3 regions of the Duganella sp. genome follow, and region 3 is predicted to be linked to each of the others. Evidence: predicted binding sites of a transcription regulator. Region 3 holds the regulator's gene; each other region holds the start of a gene.
What was found. Region 3 encodes FNR, which switches genes on or off when oxygen is low (the NO sensors DNR and NnrR bind a similar motif). Its sites were predicted from a motif close to TTGATNNNNATCAA; they were not measured.
Positions count from the first base shown of each region.

Region 1: a site for FNR is predicted at 2,050-2,063, ahead of cqsA (alpha-hydroxyketone-type quorum-sensing autoinducer synthase). Genes of this name have one in related genera too.
Region 2: a site for FNR is predicted at 2,607-2,620, ahead of ABDW57_RS24570 (universal stress protein). Genes of this name have one in related genera too.

Region 1 is NZ_JBCNLB010000001.1:1,029,800-1,037,246, forward strand. It holds gene ABDW57_RS04740 (hypothetical protein) at 1-706, opposite strand, end outside; gene ABDW57_RS04745 (HAMP domain-containing sensor histidine kinase) at 710-1,975, opposite strand; gene cqsA (alpha-hydroxyketone-type quorum-sensing autoinducer synthase) at 2,151-3,383, shown strand; gene ABDW57_RS04755 (group II truncated hemoglobin) at 3,399-3,791, shown strand; gene rmuC (DNA recombination protein RmuC) at 3,796-5,058, shown strand; gene ABDW57_RS04765 (DeoR/GlpR family DNA-binding transcription regulator) at 5,155-5,934, shown strand; gene ABDW57_RS04770 (MFS transporter) at 5,939-7,093, shown strand; gene fetB (iron export ABC transporter permease subunit FetB) at 7,044-7,447, opposite strand, start outside.
Region 2 is NZ_JBCNLB010000021.1:5,221-12,667, forward strand. It holds gene ABDW57_RS24560 (bifunctional acetate--CoA ligase family protein/GNAT family N-acetyltransferase) at 1-1,054, opposite strand, end outside; gene ABDW57_RS24565 (Crp/Fnr family transcriptional regulator) at 1,124-1,708, opposite strand; gene ABDW57_RS24570 (universal stress protein) at 1,708-2,550, opposite strand; gene ABDW57_RS24575 (hypothetical protein) at 2,716-5,220, shown strand; gene ABDW57_RS24580 (hypothetical protein) at 5,445-6,131, shown strand; gene ABDW57_RS24585 (DUF4255 domain-containing protein) at 6,212-6,787, shown strand; gene ABDW57_RS24590 (hypothetical protein) at 6,791-7,447, shown strand, end outside.
Region 3 is NZ_JBCNLB010000007.1:27,617-35,063, reverse strand. It holds gene ccoP (cytochrome-c oxidase, cbb3-type subunit III) at 1-651, shown strand, start outside; gene ccoG (cytochrome c oxidase accessory protein CcoG) at 648-2,033, shown strand; gene ABDW57_RS14545 (FixH family protein) at 2,045-2,542, shown strand; gene fnr (fumarate/nitrate reduction transcriptional regulator Fnr) at 2,543-3,301, opposite strand; gene ABDW57_RS14535 (sigma-70 family RNA polymerase sigma factor) at 3,349-3,867, opposite strand; gene ABDW57_RS14530 (DUF2892 domain-containing protein) at 3,867-4,076, opposite strand; gene ABDW57_RS14525 (alpha/beta hydrolase) at 4,274-5,020, shown strand; gene ABDW57_RS14520 (response regulator) at 5,137-7,447, shown strand, end outside.

The DNA.
Region 1 (7,447 bases), on a different contig from region 3:
TTTCGATCACCATCAGCGTGGCCTTGCCGTGCTGGTCGAGGAACAGGATGCCGGTCGGATTCGGGAAAATGTAATGCTCGACAAAGCCCAGCGTACGCTTGAGTTCCCGCACCACCTCCGTCAGCGCCGGATCGGTCAGGAAGCGGTAGTCATGCAGCGCCACCATCTCGCGCAGGGTGTCGGAGCGGTGGTCGAAATAACTGTCCTGCAGCGCCGCCACTTCCATCTCCAGGATGTCCAGCGCGTGGTCGTCGCTTTTCTTGATATAGCGGTCGATCAGGCCGCGATTGAACGCGCTGACGGCGATCTTCTCATCGGCGGCGCCGGTGAACAGGATCTTCTTGCACGGCAGGTGCGCCACCGCCGCGCAGAATTCCAGGCCGTTCATCTGCGGCATCGAGTAATCCACCACCAGCACCGAGGGTGTGGCAAAGCGCTGGCGCTGCTCGGCAATGCGGTAGATGCGCTCCAGGTCCAGCGCCACGTTGCACTGATCGGCCGGCAGGTTGTGCATGTCGAAGTTGACATGCAGCGGCACGCCGCTATCGGGCGCGCTGCTGCGCAGCCAGTGCAGCGCTTCCGTGGTGTCATGGAAGGTTTTGTTGGCCAGCATGGGATCGAGCTGGAATGACAGGCTGCGCAGGAAGGAGTCGCTGTCGTCGACCAGTACGGTCAACGTGGGATGGGCGTAGACGGGTAGATGCATGACTTACCTCGCGGGGAATTCCAGGATGAAGATGGCGTAGGCGCTCTCGCGCGAGACGCAGCGGATATGGGCGCGCCAGGCTTCCATGATTTCCTGGCACAGCGCCAGCCCGATGCCGGCGCCGTTGTGCGGCGGGTGCGAATAAAAGCGGCGGAAGATCAGCGACATGTTCTGCGCGGCGATGCCGCAGCCGGTGTCGATGAACAGCAGGCGAGGCGGCTGGTGGGCGCCATCGATGACGATGCGCACGCGGCCCTTGCCGGCGCGCTGCACGGCGCGCAGGGCGTTGCGCATCAGGTTAAGCAGCACCACCACCGCCAGCTCGCTCTGGCCGGCGAAGTGGAAATTGCGGCGCAGTTCCAGCCGCACCATCTTTTGCTGTCTCTGGGTAGCGAACGGGTAGCGCTTGAGCACTGCCTCCACCACCGATTCCATCGACACCGTCTCCACAGGATGCAGGTTTTGCCGCACCGCCGTGGCGCTCAGCAGGAACAGGTCGATCATGTGGTTCATGTGGCGCACCTCGAACTGGATGCGGGCCAGCGCGTCCATGATGCTGAGGCGGTCGTCCTTGCTCTGCATCTGCGCGTCCGACAGCATGCGCAGCAGGCCGCGCACATTGGCATCGACGCTGGTGAGCGGCGTGCGCAGTTCGTGCGCCACGGTGGCCAGGCCGGCGCCCATGCCGGCCAGCTTTTCCTGCGCCAGCACGTGGCGGCTGATCTTGGCCACCGACAGCACCGCCATGGTGAACCAGTGGATCGGCACCTGCTGCAGCACCTGCCTGCTCAGCAGGAGTTCGCCTTCGCCCAGCGCGGCCGCCACCGCGCACGCCAGCAGGGTGCCGATGGCGTAAGCGCGCAGCGCCAGGCCGGTATCGAAATGGAACAGCACCACCAGCCCGATCAGCAGCGATTCGCTCCACACGCCGGAAGCGTGGTTCATCAGGAACATCAGCGTAAAGAAGAAGGGAAAGATGTAGCTGAGCGTGACCAGCAGATACAGGTTGAGCATCTGCCGGCTGAACTGGCGCGCAAACAGGCCCACGGTGCACAGCAGGATGCCCAGCATGCGCAGCGGCAGCGACTCGTACTCCTGCGGGAAAAAGTGCTGCCAGATCACGTAATACAGCGGCATGCCCACCGTGCCGATGCAGGCCAGCAGCAGAACGCGCACGGTCGCGTGGTCGTCGCGGCCGTGGTACAGCAGCAGGGACTGCAGGAGTCGGTGCTGCCAGCGTTTCCAGCGTTCTTGCAAGGGAGAGCTCATGGCGGCTTTTGATTTTTATCAAGTTGCCATCATCGCCGGTATTTGCAACGCATTCAGCAATATCAAAACGGATATTGATCCGTATCAATCTCGATGAGTTTTTTTCGCCGCATGGTGGCGTCTGCAGTTCACAAAAAAACAAGTTGTTTTGTCCAAAACCCATCGGAGATGCACTATGACCTACGCTATTGCCCACCATCACATACCTGCCGTGCTGCCGGACTTCGTCACCCGCCGCATGGATTTGCACTATGTCACCCGTATTCAACAACTGCTGGGCGGCGAGCATCCGCACGCCTGGCAGCCGACACCGGCCGGCGCGGTTTTTTTAGCCGGCAACGACTACCTGTGCCTGGCCGGCGAACCGGCGCTGGTGGCGGCGCAGGTGGCCGCCCTGCAGCACAGCCAGGGCGAATTGCTGATGTCGGCCGTGTACCTGCAGGAAGGCAGCCCGCAGCACCAGCTGGAGCGCAAGCTGGCCCGGTTCATGGGCGCCGAGGATGGCATCCTGGCGCAATCCGGCTGGGCTGCCAATGTGGGGCTGGTGCAGACCCTGGCCGGCCCGGGAATTCCGGTCTACCTCGACATGCAGGCGCACGCCTCGTTGTGGGAGGGCGTGCAGTCGGCCGGCGCCTTGCCGGTCTCCTTCCTGCATAACGATATGGAGCATCTGCAGAAGCAGCTTCAGCGCCACGGACGCGGTCTGATCGTGGTCGATGCGCTGTACAGCACCAATGGCAGCATCGCGCCGCTGGCCGAACTGGCGGAGATTGCTGAACGCAGCGGTTGCATGCTGGTCGTCGACGAATCGCATTCGCTGGGCACGCACGGGCCGCGCGGCGCCGGGCTGGTGGCGGCCCTGGGCCTGAACGAGCGGGTGCATTTCCGAACGGCGTCGCTGGCCAAGGCGTTTGCCGGGCGCGCTGGATTCATTACCTGTTCCAGCCATTTCAAGGGCTACTTCCTGTCCGAGTCGCGTCCGGCGATTTTCAGTTCCTGCCTGCTGGGGCACGAGCTGGCGTGGTTCGACGCCGCCATCGACTTCATCGCGGCGGCGGATCAGCGCCGCGCTGCGCTGCACGCCAATGCGCGCGCGCTGCGCGAGGAGCTGAGCGTTCTGGGGTACAACGTCAGCGACGGCACGGAGCAGATCATCGCGCTGGAGCCGGGACCGGAACCAAAAACGCTGGCCCTGCGCAAGCTGCTGGAACAGCAGGGCGTGTACGGCGCCATGTTTTGCGCGCCGGCCACGCCGAGGAACCGTTCGCTGGTGCGGCTGACGCTCAATTCCGGCCTGGATGACGCGGCCCTGACACGCATCGTCCGGGCTTGCGATGAGATCCGCGCGCAGGTGGATATGGAGAGCTGGTCGTCCACGCGGCGCTTGCGCAAGCTGGCCCTCGTATAAGCTATCATTGCGGGTATGACTGAAGAATCCCGCACCCTCTATGAAGTAATTGGCGGCGAACCGACCATCCGCGCGATGGTCGATCGCTTTTATGATTTGATGGAGCTTGAACCCGAGTTCCAGTTGCTGCGCTCCGTGCACGGTCCCTCGCTGGAAAATGCCAACCAGCGCCTGTTCATGTTCCTCAGCGGCTGGATGGGCGGCCCGGACCTGTACCAGCAGGCGCACGGCCATCCGCGCCTGCGCATGCGTCACATGCCGTTTGCCATCGGTACGCAGGAACGCGACCAGTGGCTGCGCTGCATGGCGTGGGCGATGGAAGACGTGGGCATCGACACCGAACTGCGCGTGCGCCTGATGAATTCCTTCTTCCAGACCGCCGACTGGATGCGCAACAAGCCGGACTGATTCCATGACCTCGATCGAGTTTTTCGTCCTGCTGGCGGCACTGGCCGCGATCATTGTGCTGCAAGTGCTGGCGTTGTTGCGAGCGCGTGGCGGCGCGGCCGGCGACCTGGCCGAGCGCATTGAGCGCGTCGAGCGTGAAGTACGCATGCAATTGCAGACCACCGCGCAGACCAGCAACGCCGCCAGCGTGCAGCAGTTTGAAGCCATGCGCCGCCAGCTGGAAGAGCAGGGCGTCAGCAGCCGGCACGAGCAGACCCGCAATCTCAAGCTGTTTGCCGACACCATGAACCAGCGCATGCTGGAAGTGCGCGTGATGTTGGAGACCAAGATCAAGGATCTGCAAACCGACAATGGCGCGCGTCTGGAAGAGATGCGCAAGACGGTGGACGAAAAACTGCACGCCACGCTGGAGTCGCGCCTGAACGCCTCGTTCCAGCAGGTGTCCGAACGCCTGGAGCGCGTGCATCAGGGCCTGGGCGAGATGCAGCAGCTGGCGCTGGGCGTGGGCGATCTGAAGCGCGTGCTGACCAACGTGAAAACCCGCGGCACCTGGGGCGAGGTGCAGCTCGAAATGCTGCTGGAGCAGGTGCTGACGCCGGACCAATACGCAAAGAATGTCGAAACCATCGCCGGCACGGGCGCGCGCGTGGAGTTCGCGCTCAAGCTGCCGGGCCAGACGGAGGGCGGTGCGCCGGTGTGGATGCCGATCGATGCCAAGTTCCCTAAAGAGCAATACGAACGCCTGCTGGAAGCGGCCGACAGCGCCGATGCGGAAGGCGTGGCGCAGGCCGGCCGCGAGCTGGAACGCGCGGTGCGGGTCGAGGCCAAGACCATCTCCGAGAAATATGTCTCGCCGCCGCACACCACCGATTTCGCCATCCTGTTCCTGCCGACCGAAGGCCTGTACGCCGAAGTGATGCGCCGTCCCGGTCTGGCCGACGAGCTGCAACGCGTCAACCGCATCAGCATCGCCGGACCGTCGACGCTGACGGCGCTGCTCAACAGTTTGCAGATGGGCTTCCGCACGCTGGCGCTGGAAAAGCGCTCGTCCGAGGTGTGGCAGGTGCTGGGCGCGGTGAAGACCGAGTTTGCCAAGTTTGGCGACGTGCTGGCCGCAACCAAGCTGACGCTGGAACGCGCCGCCAAGAATATCGAATCGGCCGAGACCCGCAGCCGCCAGATGGCGCGCAAGCTGAAAACGGTGGAAGCCCTGCCGAGCGAACAGGCCCAGTTATTGCTGGATAAAGGCGAGCTCGATACCGAATAAGGAGCGCGGCACGTTGGCCGCTGGATGTGGCGATTCTCGGAATCCATGGTTTTGCGTGTTTGTGCGCGTTTTTGCGTATTTGTGTACAATGCGGGCATGAAAACCGAATCCCTCCTGCTGCCCGAGCGGCATGCATTGATACTTAAGCAACTTAACGCCGAAGGCCGCGTGCTTGCCGCTGCGCTGGCGCGTGAGCTCAACGTCACCGAAGACACCATCCGCCGCGACCTGCGCGACCTGGCCGCCGCCGGGTTGTGCCAGAAGGTGTATGGCGGCGCGGTGCGCATCTCGCCAGGACCGGAAAGCGGCACGCTGGTGCAGCGCATGGAGCGCCAGCAGGACGATAAATCGCGTCTGGCCGCAGCAGCGGCAACGCTGGTGGCGCCAGGCAGCACCATCTTCCTGGACGCGGGCAGCAGCAACCTGGCAGTCGCGGAAGCGCTGCCGGTGGCGCCGGTGACGGTGTTGACCAATGCACCGTCAATCGCCGCGCGGCTGCTGGACAAGCCGCATGTGGACCTGATCATGATCGGCGGACGCATCAAGCAAAGCCTGGGCGGCAGCGTGGGCGCGACCGCGCTGCGCGAGCTGCAACTGATACGTCCCGACCTGTATTTCATCGGCGCTTGCGGCGTCGATATGCAGGCCGGCGTGACGGCGGTTGATTACGAGGAGGCGGAATTCAAGCGCCGCCTCGCATCACAAAGCAAGGCCACCGCGGTGCTTGCCACGACCGGCAAGATCGGTGCGGTGGCGTCGTACAGCGTGCTGCCGATTTCCCAATTAACCCATTTGATCGTCGAAGCCGCAACCAGCGCGGACGTCGCGGAGGCCTATGCCGCCGCTGGCACCCGCCTGCTGCGCGCCGGCGCATAAACTCATGAACAACTACGGATTGAAACAGCGCGTATCGACGCGTTTAGCTTTTCTGGCGGCCGGCATGGCCATGTCTGCGTGGGCGCCGCTGGTGCCTTACGCCAAGGTGCGTACCGGCGTGGAAGCGGCGCAACTGGGCTTGCTGCTGCTGTGCCTTGGCATTGGCTCGCTGCTGGCGATGCCGGTGACCGGCGTGCTGGCGGCGCGCTTTGGCTGCCGCCGCGTGATCATGTGGTCCGGTCTTGGTTGTGCGGTGGTGTTCCCGTTCCTGGCGATCGCACCGAGCGCGCCCTTGCTGGCGTTGACCTTGTTCCTGTTCGGCGCCACCATCGGCACGCTGGATGTGTCGATGAATGTGCAGGCGGTGATCGTGGAGAACGATTACGGCGGCGCGTTGATGTCCGGCTTCCACGGCATGTTCAGCGTGGGCGGCATCGTTGGCGCGGGCGCCATGAGCGCGATGCTGTGGCTGGGCATGGACATCATCAGCGCCTCGGTGGTGATGACGATTGCGGTGGCGCTGGTGTTGCTGGCCGCTGGCCCGAATCTGCTGCGCGAAGCGCCGGCGGCGGAGCGTGATGCGCCTTTGCTGGTGGTGCCGCGCGGCGCGGTTATTTTGATCGGCGTGCTGTGCATGTTCGTGTTCCTGGCCGAAGGCGCGGTGCTGGACTGGAGCGCGGTGATGCTGACCAACAGCGGCATGAGCAGCGCACAGGGCGGCCTTGGCTACGCCGCGTTTGCGGTGGCGATGACCATCGGCCGCCTGAATGGCGATCGCATTGTCCAGCGTTGGGGCGGGCGCCGCATCTTGTTGTTGGGCGGCCTGGCGGCGGCGACAGGTTTCCTGATTGTGGTGCTGGCGCCGTCGGCGTGGCTGGCGCTGGCGGGCTTTTTGCTGATCGGCTTTGGCGCATCGAATATCGTGCCGGTGTTGTTCACCGCAGCCGGCAGCCAGAAGGATATGCCGGCCAGTCTGGCGGTGAGTGCGATTTCCACCATCGGCTATGCCGGTATTCTGGCTGGTCCGGGATTGATCGGTTTCGTGGCGCACGCCGTTGGCTTGCAGTGGGCCTTTGCGGCGCTGGCGTGCGGCATGCTGCTGGTGGCGTTCAGCGGCTCGTCAAACGCTCCAGCCGCAAGCGGTGGCGCTCGTCCGTGATGCTGCGCGCCGCGAGGTAGACAGCCAGCGTGACAGCGATGCCGCTGCCGCCGGCCAGCAGGAACATCAACAGGATCTGGTAGCGCACCGCGTCCATCGGGTCCATGCCGGCCAGGATCTGGCCAGTCATGATCCCCGGTAGCGTGATGATGCCGGCCGCCGACATCTGGTTGATGATGGGGATCAGGCCTTTGCGCACCGATTCCCGGATCAGCGGCGCCAGTGCTTCGTTGCGGGTCGCTCCCAGCACCAGCTGCGCTTCGATGGCGGCGCGGGCGTTGACCACGCCGCCGTAGAAGGTGTCCAGGCCCAGACTGGCGGAATTCAGCACGTTGCCCAGCACAATGCCGATCA
Region 2 (7,447 bases), on a different contig from region 3:
GCGGGCCGGCTTCCTCGGACAGGTCGAGCAGATCGGTCAGGGTAGCGTGCGGCGGCAACTCGGGCGCCAGCGCGTGCGCGGCGTCGGCGCCGGCCTGGCCCAGTTGCAGTCCCAGCTTGGCCAGCCAGTCGGCCGCCAGCACGCCGGGACCGCCGCCGTTGCTGATCACGGCCAGGCGCGGCCCCACCGGCCGATAGCGCGAAGCCAGGCATTTGGCGGCCGCGAACAGCTGGACAAAGGTATTCACCCGCACCGCGCCAGTGCGGCGCAGTGCCGCGTCAAACACTTCATCGCTGCCGATCAGGGTGCCCGAGTGGGTAGCTGCCGCGCGCGAGGCTGCCGCGCCGTTGCCGGCCTTGATGATGACCACCGGCTTGGTATTGGCCGTGCCGCGCAGCGCCGACAGGAAGCGGCGCGCGTCGGTAATGCCCTCCATATAAATCACGATGCTTTCGGTGGCCGGGTCGGTGGCCAGAAAATCCAGCGCCTGCGCCAGGTCGACCGAGGTATTCGGTCCCAGCGAGATCACCGCCGACAGGCCGACCGCGTTGGTGCCGGCCCAGTCGAGAATGGCCGACGTCAGGGCGCCGGACTGCGAGATCAGCGCCAGGCCGCCGGCCTGCGCCAGCTTGCCGGCCACGCCAGCGTTCAGATGCAGGCGCGGGCGCTGGAAGCCCAGGCTGTTGGGGCCGAGCAGGTGCATGTCATGCTTGCGGGCGATGGCATGCAGCTCGGCCGCCTGCGCCGGCGGCACGCCGGATGAAACGATCAGCGCCGATTTGCACTGGATGCGGCCGGCCACCTCCAGCGCGAACGCCAGCTCATCGTTTGGCAATGCAATCAGGGCCAGGTCGGCGCGCGATTGCACCAGGTCGGCCAGGGTGCCGGTCATGCTCACATCGAGGAAGGTCAGCGATCCCTGGTAGCCGCCGTCGCGCAGCTGGGCGCAGATACTGCGTCCGTAGACGTTCTGCCGCTCCGGCTCATCGGGCGGGCCGGCAAATACCACGATGGATTTGGGCGCAAATAGCGGGCTTAGGTAGTGCAGGTCCATGACATCCTTTTTCAACAGCAACAGGCAGACCACACTATACGCCATGCCCGGCGGCGGGCGGGTAAACGCTTAATCGTCCAGCGGCAACGGCCGACCCTGCGCCATTTGCCCGACTTCGGCGCGGCCGGGCAGGGCATAGCGGCGCTGAACGATTTCCAGCCAGCCGCGCCGCCGCAGCGCGCCCAGGCAGCGGCTGACGGTGGACGGTGTCAGGCCCAGATAGTCGGCCATGTCCTGGCGCGACATGGGCAGCGTGGCGCTGGCCTCCCGTTGAAGCAGGAATTGCGCCACGCGCTGGATGGCGCTGGTACTGCGCAGCATCACCGCATGTTGCTGATGACGGGCGATGGCATGGCTGAGACGCTGGTTGAAGGCATCCGCGCCGTCCGGCGGCGGGTAGGGAATGGCCGCCACCTGGCAGGTGTTGAGGGCGACCGCGCCGACCTGACGGCGTTGCTGGTGCAGCGCTTCCAGCCCGACCCAGGCACCCGGACCGAGGAAGTCGACGATGTGCTGGCTGCCGTCGCGGCCGTTCTGGTACAGCTTGATGTCGCCGCTCTGAATGATGTGCAGCTGCTGCGCGACTTCATCCTCCACCCGGAACAAGTGCTGGCCGCCTACCAGGCGCAGATGGCGGTGAGTATCCATGCTCATCAGTGCGACATCAGGACCGGCAAGGTCATGGATTCCAGCACACGCCGGGTCACGCCCCCCAGTATCACTTCGCGCCAGCGCTGGTGGCCGTAGGCCCCCATGACCAGCAGGTCGGCGCCGATGTCGGCGGACAGCGACAGCAAGGCGTTGCCGATATCCAGTCCGGCTGGCGCGTGCTGCTGGGCCACCTCGACCCGCACGCCGTGGCGCGCCAGATAGAGCGCAATGTCGGCGCCGGGTTGCTCGCCGTGCATGCCATATGGCGTCTGGGCATGGAATACCGCCACGGTCGTGCGGCAGCTGCGGCGCAGCAGCGGCAGGGCGTCGGTCACGGCGCGGGTGGCGGCGCGGCTGCCATCCCATGCGATCAGCGCGTGCTGGTCGATGTGCTCGAATTTGCCGGCATGGGGCACCAGCAACACCGGGCGCCCGCCGTGCAGCGCCAGATGCTCAGGCAGCTGACGCAGGAAGCTGGGGCCGCTCAGCGCCGGGTCGCTCTGGCTCAGCACCAGCAGATCGGCGTAGCGGGCCTGGAGGATGAGGCCGGTTTCAGCGTCATCGTCGCTGATGCGGCGTTCGTAACTGGCGCCGGCGTTGGCGGCTTGCACCACGAAACGATCAAGGGCTTCGGCGCTCTGATTGCTGACGGCTTCCAGCTCGGCCGGCGCCAGCATGCCGCCGTAACCGAAAGAAGCGTCGCGGTAGCACGCCGCCGTCAGCCCGGTAAAGGCGGCGCCCACCAGGTGGGCCTCGTGCGCTAAGGCGACCTGGCAGGCCATGGCGTAGCGGGCGGCTGCATGCGGCGAGAGGTCGGCGTGAACCAGAATATTCTTGTATGTCATGGCGGGCTCCTTGTGAGTTGTCAACCGCAGGCTATCAAAGCTGATGGCGAATTTTTATGATGTAAATCAAATTTCCATGGATAAATCCTTGAGAGCGGAAGGTTTTCGGAAGGAAGATATGGCACGGGCTCGATAAGGTGGCAGCTCGCATACCAGGAGATTCCCATGCAGACACCAGCACATGCACAGGCAGAGTCATTACGGAAACAATCATTGCCCGCAACGCCACAGCCCGCTCGCGCAGACCAGCGCGCCGACATGAGCGGGCTGCAGGCGCTCAGCGCCACCATGCAGACCAGCCAGCTTCAGCAGAACCTGCAGGCGCGGCAGGCCATGATGGACGCCGGCGTGGCGCAGCGCGTGGTGCGTTACGAACGGCAGGGGCGCGATCGTGTGCAGACTGCCTATCTGCAGTTGCGGGAGCACGCTGCGCTAATGGAGGTGAAGCCCCTCAGCCTGGATCAGGTGCGCACCGGATTGGAGCAGATTGAAAGCAGCGTCATCGATTACGGCGTGTACGATCTGGCCGACCAGGATCACCTGACCCAGATGTATTTTGATATCAGCAAGCGCCTGACCGGCGAGAAGAAGGCGCGGCGCAAAACAAAGAAAGTATCCGAGCTGGAACAGGATGCGCGGAAAGACCAGGCCAACAAGCATACGCCGACCGAAACGCTGGCCGCTGAGAATAGCGAACTGGAAGGCAAGGTGCTGTATGACACTGCTTATTTAGGCGCCGGCGCCAGCGTGGCTTACGCGATTGTCAGCCAGGGAGCGGCATTCGACCGCGCGGATGACATCGTGATCGGCAAGACCCAACCATGGGCCGGCAAGCGCGGCCCCGGCGTGGTGGCCCATCCTGAGCACATGATTTCACCGATCCGCCACTTCCTCGGGCTGGAGGCGACAGATGACGAATGGCTGAACCGGGCCAATTTTTCCGATCTGATCAGGCAGGTGCTGGACCGCGTGAAGATGGGGGTAGTGGACGCCAATGTCGAGAGCGTCGAGAAAACCGACTATGGCTACCTGATTACCGCCGGCGGTGTCGAGTATCACGCCCGCAAGGTCATCAGCGGTATCGGCGTCGGTGACCACACGCCGCCCCAGGGTGTCGCAGCCGGGCGCATTGCCGCCAGCGACAGTGAAGTCGGCGCGAAACGCATCATGAGCATGGACGTGTTCACTCAGGTGGCACACCGGCTGAAACCTGGTGCAGAAGGCATCGAGCTGGACGAGGACGCAAGCACGCCCGAGCAAAGGGGCGACATCACGGTGGTGCTGTCAGGCGCCAACGGCGGCATCGACGTGGCGTTTGATGCACTCAACCGAGGCTACAAGGTGCAATGGATTGTCGGAAACGGCGGAGCCAAATTCCTGAAAGGCTTTCCCAATTACGCGGCGTATCTGCCCTATCTACGCGCCCTGCACAGTAACAATCAGTTGGGCAAGATAGACCTCCAGCCCGAGCAGTTCGAGGCAGAGGAGGCGCGCGTGCAACAAGAGTTGCCGAGCCTCTATGAAGGGCAGACGGATCCGATGTTCGAGAACGTGGCTGCGCGCTTCGAAGACAAGGGCTTTGCCGGCGTCTACTTTGGCCGCATGGAGAGCGTCGAGGAAGTCGACAACGGGATTAAAGCGAGCGTGGCCGGCACCGCCGATCCTGTCACCGGCGACTTGCTGGTGTACGCACAAGGGCAGGGCAACGGCAACTTCGAGCTCTTCCAGAATCACGAACTGCAACCTGAGCTGGATGTCAACCGGCGCTTTTCGGAAAGCGGCAAAACCGTGCTGGGCCTGACCAGCAAAGATGGCAGTCTGAAGATTATCGGTGCGATGGCCTACCGCATGGGGAACACCATTGACGTCAAGCCTGCAGACATGCAGCTGGCAAACGCGCAATTGGATGACGTATGCTCGCGCCGTTGGCTGGATCGCCAAGTCAAGCGCAACCTGCGCAAGGCGCAGCAAAGCTACGCTAAATTGATCCCATTGGTCGAGGACGCGCAACAAAAAGCGGCCGTCCTGGCGAACCTGCGCAAGGCCAAAGCAGCCAAAGAAGAAATTACCAAAGCGGACAGCGCCTCGCGGAGCGCCACTGCGTTGCGTGAAAAAGCGCTGCAAAAATTCAACGACCTGGTCGTGCCAATAGAGGCCCAGTTCGAGCAAATGCGACGGCAACCCGGCCTGGCCCGCAGGAAGCGCAGCGCCTTGAACTCCGCGCAAAATGCGTTGTACAACGCCATGCTGAAAACTGGCACGCTGGCGGCCGCCATGCGTCCGGTGATTGACAGTCTACCCGCCGACGTGCTGCTGAACGATCAGCTGACGCCAAGCCGCAGCCAGATCGAAGCCACCCACAACTTCGTGCCGTTCAATACCGGCCAGACCGCCAATTTTGTCACCGACGACCGTACCGTGATTGCCACCCATATCTCGGCGCGTTACCCGGTGCTGGCCGATGCCGATCCGCGTTTTGTGGAGGCGATCGCGGCCGCCATCGTAGGCGGCCGCAAGAAGAAAAATGCCGGCGTCATCGTGTCCGGCAAATACCGCATGACTGTGCCCGACTTTACCGCAGAGCCGCCCAACGGCAAGCGTTACCAGGCCTACTGGCCTGCAAGGCTGGCCGAAGTCGAGAGCAGCCTGAACAAGCAGTTGCAAAAATAAGCCGCGCAAAAACAGACACTTATCTCACCGGAAGGTTTCCGGCAGGAAGAAATGGCTGGGTCTGTATAGATTGTTTCCCAAGGCATCGCGCTGTTCACACACTTAAAAACTAGGGGACCATCATTAACTATCCAGCCCTCACCCTGGTCGCTGCGGCGACCGCGCCGGCCGCCACGCGCGCACCGTGCACGGACGATGAAGTGCTTGCTGCTTTGAAAAAGATTTTGGCGAGCAGACAATTTTCAAAAGCCCATCGCTGCACCGCTTTGCTGGGCTATCTGGTGCGCCGTTCGCTGTCCGGTGACGACGCCGCGCCGCCGCCGGAGCATGAAATCGGCGTTGCCGTGTTCGGCCGCGACCGCATGACGTATTACACCGGTGACGATCCCATCGTGCGGGTCCAGGCCGGCCGCCTGCGGCTGCGGCTGGCTGCTTACTATGCGGAGGAAGGTTGCGCCGACCCGCTGCGCATCAGTATTCCGACCGGCAGTTATCAGCCCAAGGTGGAGCGGGCGGAACTCCGCCCACCGGCGCCGCAGGCAGGGCCCGCGTCGCTCCTGATGTTGCGTCAACTGGCCTGCCTGAACGCGGATGCCGCGCTGACCGCCTATGTGCTTGGCCTGAACGATGAGCTGGGCTACCGCCTGTACCGTGCCGTCGGACCGATCCGCCGGCTGGATACCGACGTTCCGCTGGCCGCACTGGGCGGCCTGTCCAATACAACGCTGCTGGAAGGCACGGTGCGCCAGGATATGGCGCGGGTGCGCGTCTCGCTGCTGCTGCGCCGCGTGAGCGATGGCGCCGTGCTGTGGTACGAGCAGTTTGATGATGCCGGTGGCGCATCGATTGCCGCGCAAGAGCGCATGGCCGAGCGCTGCCTGCTGGCGCTGCGGCCGTATCTGCCGGCGTAACACGCTGGGTGTTACGGTAAAGACACTTCATCTCCGGCGCGGCTGGGAATAAGGTGAGCGCACCATTATCGGAGCGGCAAATGATTAGTGCGGCACTCAGCCACATGGCCTACCAGTTGAACCAGCAATTCAGGATTAATTTCCAGCTGGCGGAGGAGGTGGCCGTGGTGTCCAACCTGGTGGAACTGGATGGCAGCGTGGCGCCCAACGCCAACAACAAGCTGGTGCTGACGCTGGTGAATATCGAGAAGGATACGGTGCCGTACCGCCCGGCCAACGGCGTGCGCAGCCTGGATGACCGGCTGCTGCAAAACAATGCGCCGTTGTTCCTGAACCTGTATGTGATGGTCAGCGCCAATTTCGGCGCCGGCAATTACGCCGAGGCGCTGAAGTACATCTCGCAGGCGGTGGCGTTCTTCCAGGCCAAGCCCGTGCTGGACCAGCGCAACAGCCCGGGGCTGGACCGGCGCATCGACCGGCTGGTGCTGGACATCGAGAACCTGCCGATTCCCGATCTGAACAATCTGTGGAGCCTGCTGGGCGGACGCTATCTGCCATCGATGTTCTACAAGGTGCGCATGGTGACGGTGGATGCCGGCGCGATCAGCGGTCAGCTGCCATTTATTACCGACTTGCAGCCGGTGGTCAAAGGATAAGCCATGGCGCGCTATTGCAGATTGCTGGCGCTGGAAGTCACGCATGAGTTTCTGGCGCATGCGCCGCAGCCCGGGCTGCGCTACCAGCCCACGGCGGACACGGCTGCGCTGATGGAACGCGAGGGATTGATGCTGCGCACGCTGCCGCACGGCGTGGAACTGTGGCAGGAGCAGCGCCAGGATGCTGCCGACGGGGCGGTCTGGCAGCTCGGCTTCGACGTGTACCCCAGCGACGCCATGCTGCGCTTTTACACCGCGTGGCCGCAAGACAGCTATCTGCCGCTGCAAGCCGGCACGCAGGGCAGCTTGCAGGTGCTGCGGGCAGTGGCGCAGCCGGCACGTGGCGTGGAAGGCAGCGGGCCGGTACTGTGGATCGATCTGGCATGCCGCCGCAATGCGGCGCCGGTGCAGGACGCGCCGGCAGCGCCATGGCGTGTGGCGCTGAGCGCAAGAAGCCTGCACTGGAAGTACTTTTTTTCCGGCGGGCTGGCGGCCAAAAAACTCAGCATCGTCGATCTCGATGCCGCCGATGGCGAAGCCGGGCTGGTGTTTGCGCCGGCGTCGCTGGCCGCCACCGCCAATGGCACGGCCTACCTGTCGGCGGCGCCGGTGCCGATGCAGAGCATACCGCGGCAGCGCTTGCAGTTGCGGGAAGCAGGA
Region 3 (7,447 bases):
GCCGAGTACAAGGACGAGCTGAAAAAAGCCGATGCCGATTTCAGCCCGCTGTTTGCCAAGTACCAGAAGCAGGACCTGAAAGCGGTGGCGGCCGACCCGCAAGCGCACGCCATCGGCGAGCGCCTGTTCCTGACCTACTGCGCCCAGTGCCACGGCTCGGACGCACGCGGCAACAAGGGCTTTCCGAACCTGACCGACAAGGACTGGCTGTTTGGCGGTTCGCCGGAAACCATCAAGGAAACCATCCTGCACGGCCGCGTTGGCGCCATGCCGCCGATGGGCGCCGCGCTGGGCGGCGACAAGGATGTGGAAAACGTCGCCCACTACGTGCTGAGCCTGTCCGAGTCGACCCACGATCCGATCAAGGCCGTGTTCGGCAAAGAGAAGTTTGGCGCCTGCATGGCTTGCCACAGCGCCGGCGGCAAGGGCAACCAGACCCTGGGCGCGCCCAACCTGAGCGACAAGATCTGGCTGTTCGGCGGCAGCCCGGAAACCATCATGGAAACCATCCGCAAGGGCCGTACCGCCACCATGCCGCCGTTCGAGGACTTCCTCGGCGACGCCAAGGTGCACGTGCTGGCCGCCTATGTGTGGAGCTTGTCGAATCATCCCAACGAACCGGCCGCGACGCCAGCGGTAGCTGAAAAATGAACGCCCCGCAGCCCCAAGTCATCAAGATGTATGCCGCGCGCGAGGAAATTTACCCGCGCGAGATCGACGGCCGTTATGCCCGCCTGCGCTGGCTGTTTGTCTGGCTGACGCAGCTGGCGTTCTACTGCACGCCCTGGCTGCAGTGGAACGGCCGGCAGGCGCTGCTGTTCGATCTGGGCGCGCGCAAGTTCTACATCTTTGGCCTGGTGCTGTGGCCGCAGGATTTCATCTACCTGGCGCTGCTGCTGATCATCAGTGCCTATCTGCTGTTCCTGGCGACGGCGGTGGCGGGGCGGGTGTGGTGCGGTTTCACCTGCCCGCAAACGGTGTACACCGAAATCTTCCTGTGGATAGAACGCCGGATCGAAGGCAAGCGCAGCGCCCGCATCGCGCTGGACCGCCAGCCGGCCTCGTTTGCCAAGTACGGCAAGAAGACCGCCAAGCACCTGGCCTGGGGCGCGGTGGCCTTGTGGACCGGCTTCACCTTCGTCGGCTACTTCACGCCGATCACCAGGCTGATGGGCGAGGTGGCGACGCTGAACTTCGGCCCGTGGGAATGGTTCTGGGTGCTGTTCTACAGCTTTGCCACCTACGGCAACGCCGGCTGGATGCGCGAGCAGGTGTGCAAGTACATGTGCCCGTACGCCCGCTTCCAGAGCTCGATGTTCGACCGCGACACCCTGATCATCACTTACGACAGCAAGCGCGGCGAGCCGCGCGGGCCGCTGTCGAAGACCGCCAACGGCAACGGCGGCTCGTGCATCGACTGCTCGATGTGCGTGCAGGTGTGCCCGACCGGTATCGACATCCGCAAGGGCCTGCAGTACGAATGCATCGGCTGCGCCGCCTGCGTGGACGCCTGCAACAGCGTGATGGACAAGACCGGCCAGGCCCGCGGCCTGATCCGCTACAGCACCGAACGCGCCATGGAGGACCATCTGACGCCGACCGAGATCCGCCTGCGCGCCTTCCGGCCGCGCGTGAAGATCTACACCGCCGTGCTGGGCCTGATTGTGCTGGCCACCGGCGCCGCGCTGTATCTGCGCACGCCGCTCAAGCTGGACGTGATCCGCGACCGCGGCTCGATGGGCCGCGAAGTGGAGGACGGCATGATCGAAAACGTCTACCGCCTGCAGATCATGAACACGTCCGAGCAGGCCCATGTCTACAAGATCGCCGTCAGCGGCATCGCCTCGCTGACGCAGGTGAGCGCCGACCAGGTGCCGGTGGACGCCACCGAGACCAGGGCTTATCCGATGCGCCTGCGCACCGCGCACGGCGCCGGCCAGCCCGGCTCGAACAAAATTGAAGTCACCCTGACCGCAGTCGACGATCCATCGCTGCATGTGAAAGAATCCGCGGTCTTCATTGTGCCGCGCTAAGGAGCATCATCATGACGACACTGACCATCCCCGTCACACCGTGGTGGAAGCAGCGCTGGCCATGGCTGCTGGCAGCCGGCCCCGCCATCGTGGCGGTCGGCAGCATCTACACCGCTTACCTCGCCATGTCGGCGCCCGATGCGCTGGTGGTGGGCGATTACTACAAGCAGGGCAAGGCCATCAACCAGGATTTGCGGCGCGACCATGTGGCCTCGCAGCTGGGCCTGTCGATGGCGCTTGGCTACGACGCCGCCAGCGGCACCCTGAGCGGGCGCATCAACCGCAAGGATAGCGGCCCGCTGCTGCTGCATCTGTCGCACGCCACGCTGCCGGAAAAGGATATCAAGCTGGTGCTGGTGCCGGATGCGAACGGCAGGTTCAGCGCCAACCTGCCGCTGCTGGAACGCAGCCGCTGGATCGTGCTGGTGGAAGGGCAGAAGCGCGAGTGGCGCCTGGCCGGCGCCTGGAGCTGGCCGGCGCAGCGCGGGATTGCGCTGCTGCCCGACTGATCAGCCGCAGGTTGCCGTCCCGGCCGTGATGGCCTTCAGCATGCGCGGATCGAGCAATTCGATCTCGCGGTTGCTGACGCGCAGCAGGCCTTCTTTCTTGAACTTGGACAGCAGGCGGCTGATGCTTTCGATGGTCAGGCCCAGATAATTGCCGATTTCCTCGCGCGACATGCGCAGCTGGAAAGTATTCGGCGAATAACCGCGCGCCTCGTAACGCGACGACAGGTTGATCAGGAACGCCGCAAAGCGCTGGGTCGCCTGCATATTCCCCAGCAATAGCATCACGCTTTGCTCGCGCGTGATTTCCTGGCTCATCATGCGGTGGAAATGGCGCAACAGGGTCGGCATTTCCGCCAGTAGCTGCTGCAGGGTGGAGAAGGGAATTTCGCACACTTCGCTGTCTTCCAGCGCGACCGCGGTGCAATGGTGCTGGTCGGCGCTGATGGCATCCATGCCCAGCAGTTCGCCAGCCATCTGGAAGCCGGTGATCTGCTCCGCGCCCTCGCGGTTGACCTGGTAGGTCTTGAAGTGGCCCAGACGGATCGCGTACAGGTTCTGGAATGGATCGCCGATGCGGAACAGCGTGCCGCCGCGCGCGACCTTGCGGCGGCGGCCGATGATCTGGTCGAGCCGCTCCATGTCGTTGTTGTCCAGCCCCATCGGCAAACACAGCTGGTGCATGCTGCATGAAGCACAGCTGGCCTTGAGGATATCGATGGTGGCGCCGGGAATAACCAGCGAAGGAAGTTCTTGTATCATGCGGTTAGTGTAGCCCATCACGTGCGATTTGGGCGCCTATTCCGCAGTCATCCAATCAGGTATTCGCGCGCCATTTGCCTTGCACGATGCAAGCGGCTTTTCACCGCCGCCACCGATTGGTTGATCTCGCCGGCGATTTCCGCAATCGACATTTGCGCGAAGTCGCGCAACAGCACCACTTTCAGGTAGTCGGCCGGCAGCGATTCCAGCGCGCGGATCAGTTCGACGCGCAAGCCGGCCGTGTCCTGGCTGGCCAGCCACTGCTCGGCGCGTTCGTCATCCCAGGGATCATGGCCCAGCGCGCTGCGCGCCAGCCGGTGGCACTCGCGCTTGACCACCTGGAACAGCCAGCCGGAAAACGCCGCCAGCATGCGCACCGACGATAGCTTGCGCGACAACACCAGCAGCGCTTCCTGCACGGCGTCGTCGACGTCGCCGACCAAGCAGTTGCGCTGGGCGTAGCGGCGGATGTCAGGCTGGCACAGCCGCAGCAGCTGCGCCAGCGCCGCCGGATCGCCGCGCCGGGCGGCGTCCAGCACCGGCATGTGGTGTTCCGCAAGACTCATTATTTTCCTTGTTTATCCAGGCGGCGGCCAACCATGGCGCACATCGGACAAAAGCCGAACAGGCCGGACGCGACGATGCCGGCCGCCGACAAGGCCGCCACCGTGCCCCACATGCCGCCCAGCAGCGCCAGCGCCGCCGCCGCCACGATCAGGCCCGCCACCACGCGCAGCACGCGCTCCCAGCCGGGTACATTTTTAACGTAAAACATTGTGCTCTCCTATCAGTGATCGAGGAAGTCCCTCGGCAGCTAAGAGGGGGCTGGCCGCGATTCGGATTCGCGCTATCGAAAATATTTTTAAATTTTTTTAAAAAACCTATTGCGTGCGATTTAATTGCTCGCTATGATTCACCCATCAACACATCGAACGCGACTTAATCGCTAACTAATCAACGAAAGGAATCACCATGAAACGCACGCTGATCGCTACCGCCCTGCTGGCCGCCACCGCTTTCGCCCACGCCGCCACCCCGGCCAACGACACCACCATCGTGCTGGTCCACGGCGCTTTTGCCGATGGTTCCAGCTGGGACAAGGTGATTCCTATCCTGCAAGCCAAGGGCTACAAGGTGGTGGCCGTGCAGAACCCGCTGAGTTCGCTGGCTGACGATGTCGCCGCCACCCAGCGCGTGGTCGATGCGCAAACCGGTAAAGTAGTGCTGGTTGGCCACTCGTGGGGCGGCACCGTGATCACCCAGGCCGGCACCAGCGACAAGATCAAGGCGCTGGTCTACGTGGCCGCGTTTGCCCCGTCGGAAGGCGAAGCCACCGGCAACCTGGGCAAGGATTACGCGGTGCCGCCAGGCATCGCCACCCTGCAAGTCGATGCCACCGGCTACGCCTGGCTGCCAGCCGATTCGGTGGCCAAGAACTTTGCGCAGGACGTGACGCCGGCCCAGGCGGCGCTGATTACCGCCACCCAGGGCCCGATCGCCCTGAAGGCCTTCGGTGAAACCACCACCGTGGCGGCCTGGAAGAACAAGGCCAATTACTACATCGTGGCCAGCCAGGACCGCATGATCGCGCCGGAACTGGAACAGGCGTTTGCCAGGAAAATCAACGCCATCACCACCACCCTGCCGACCGGCCACGTGCCCATGGTGTCGCAACCGGCCAAGGTGGCGGAAGTGATCCTGGCCGCAGCCCAGCGTTAATCCGGTTTCATCCGCGGCGAAAAGCCAGCGTGCCCCGCGCACGCTGGCTTTTTCTTTCTTGCCAAGGTAAGCCTTTGATAGGAGAATCGGTCCAGCCCCCATACATCAAGGATGATATGAAGCCTCTCGGCATCAAGGCTAAAGTCGCCCTCGCCACCAGCATTACCTCGGTCCTGATGATCGGGCTGGTCACGCTGGTGCAGACCCAGCGCATGCAGGAAGATTACAAGCGGGTGTTGTTCACGCAACAGACCGCGCTGATCAACCGCACCGCGCAGGATCTCGACGACAAGCTGACCATGCTGCTCGATATCATCGCGCTATCGGCCCGCAACCAGCCGGCCAACCTGGGCAACTCGGCTGAAAAGCTGCGCGAGTATTACCAGAACCGCGCGGTGCTGGCCCTGTTTGACGATTTGCTGGTGATGAGCCCGCAGGGCAAGATCATTTCCGACCTGCCGCTGGTGCCGGGCCGGGTCGGCATCGACGCCTCCGACCGCGCCTACTTCAAGACCGTGATGCGCACCCACAAGCCGCTGATCACCGAACCGCTGATCGGTCGCGCCAACAAGCAGCCCATCGTGCAGATGGTGGCGCCGGTGCTGAACGACAAAGGCGAGGTGGTGTGCGTGCTGATCGGCGTGCTGCGCCTGTACAAGGACAACCTGCTGGGCCACCTGCGCACCGCCAAGGTTGGCCGCAGCGGCTATTACTTCGCGCTGACCCGCAGCGATAACCCGGTGTACGTGCTGCATCCCGACATCACGCGCCTGCTCAAGCCGCGCGCGGCCAACGCCAACCCGGCCACCAACCGCGCGCTGGAGCAAGGCTTCGAGGGCACGGTGATGGGCATGGGCGAAGGCAAGCCCACCCTCAACAGCTATAAAAACCTGAAATCGGTCAACTGGCTGCTGGCCACCTCGCTGCCGGCCGAGGAGGCGTTTGAGCCGTTCGAGGGCGTGATCAAGCGCGTGCTGGTGTGGAGCGGCATTGCCGCCGTGCTGACCGCGCTGCTGATCAGCGCGCTCACCTTGCGCCTGATGGCGCCGCTGATCAAGCTGCGCAACGCCATCGTGGCGCTGCGCGCCAACCCGGCCCGCTTCACGCCGCTGCCGGTGCATGCGCGCGACGAGGTCGGCCAGCTGACCTCGGCCTTCAATGACCTGATGCACGAACGGCTGGCAGCCGACGCGCGCCTGCAAAGCCTGGTCGAGTTCGCCCCCAACACGATAGTGGTGGTGGGCGTGGACGGCCGCATCGAAACCTTCAACCGCGAAGGCGAGCGCTGCTTCGGCTACGAACGCGACGAGGTGCTGGGCCAGCCGCTGGAAATCCTGGTGCCGGAAAAGCTGCGCGAGCAGCACGCGGCGCACCGCAACCGCTTCTTTGCCGACCGCCTGAGCGCCGAGCCGGTGCGCATGGGGCAGGGCAAGGTGCTGTACGGCCGCCGCCGCGACGGCAGCGAGTTCCCGATCGAGGTCAACCTGAGCGCGGTGCGCACCGACCAGGGCACCAAGGTGCTGGCGGTGATTTCCGACATCACCGAGCGCCACCGCCTGCAGCAGGAAGTCGAGACCCGCGCGCTGGAACTGGAGCGCGAACGCGACCGCGCCCAGGCCGCCAACCGCGCCAAGAGCGATTTCGTGGCCAACATGAGCCACGAAATCCGCACGCCGATGAACGCGGTGCTGGGCATGGTCTACCTGCTGGGCAATACCCAGCTGACGCCGCAGCAGCGCAAATACCTGAACATGGTGCGGGTGTCCGGCCAGTCGCTGCTGGGCATCCTCAACGATGTGCTGGACTTTTCCAAGATCGAGGCGCGCAAGCTGGAGCTGTCGCCGGTGGAGTTTGCGCTCAACGATGTGATGGATGCGCTGGCCACCACCATGACCATGAACGCCGGCGACAAGGAACTGGAGCTGGCCATCAGCGTCGATCCGTCCGTGCCCAACCGTCTGCGCGGCGATTCCATGCGGCTGCAGCAAATCCTGGTCAACCTGGCCGGCAACGCCATCAAGTTCACCGAACAGGGCGAGGTGGTGGTGAGCGTGCAGCTGAGCGCGCGCGACGAACAGAGCGCGCTGCTGCGCTTCGAGGTGCGCGACACCGGCATGGGCATGACCGAGGCCCAGCTGGGCCAGCTGTTCAACGCCTTCTCGCAGGGCGACCAGAGCATCACGCGCCGCTTTGGCGGCACCGGGCTGGGGCTGGCCATCACCAGGCGCCTGATCGAGCTGATGGGCGGGCAGATCGCTGTCAGCAGCAAGGCCGGGCAGGGCTCGACCTTCTGGTTCAGCCTGCCGTTTGACATCCAGGCCGACCAGACCGACGAACGGCGCAAGCCGGCGCTGGGCCAGCGCCGCCTGCTGGTGGCCGACGACAGCCGCACCAGCCGCGAACTGGTGGCGCGCCTGATCCGCGCCT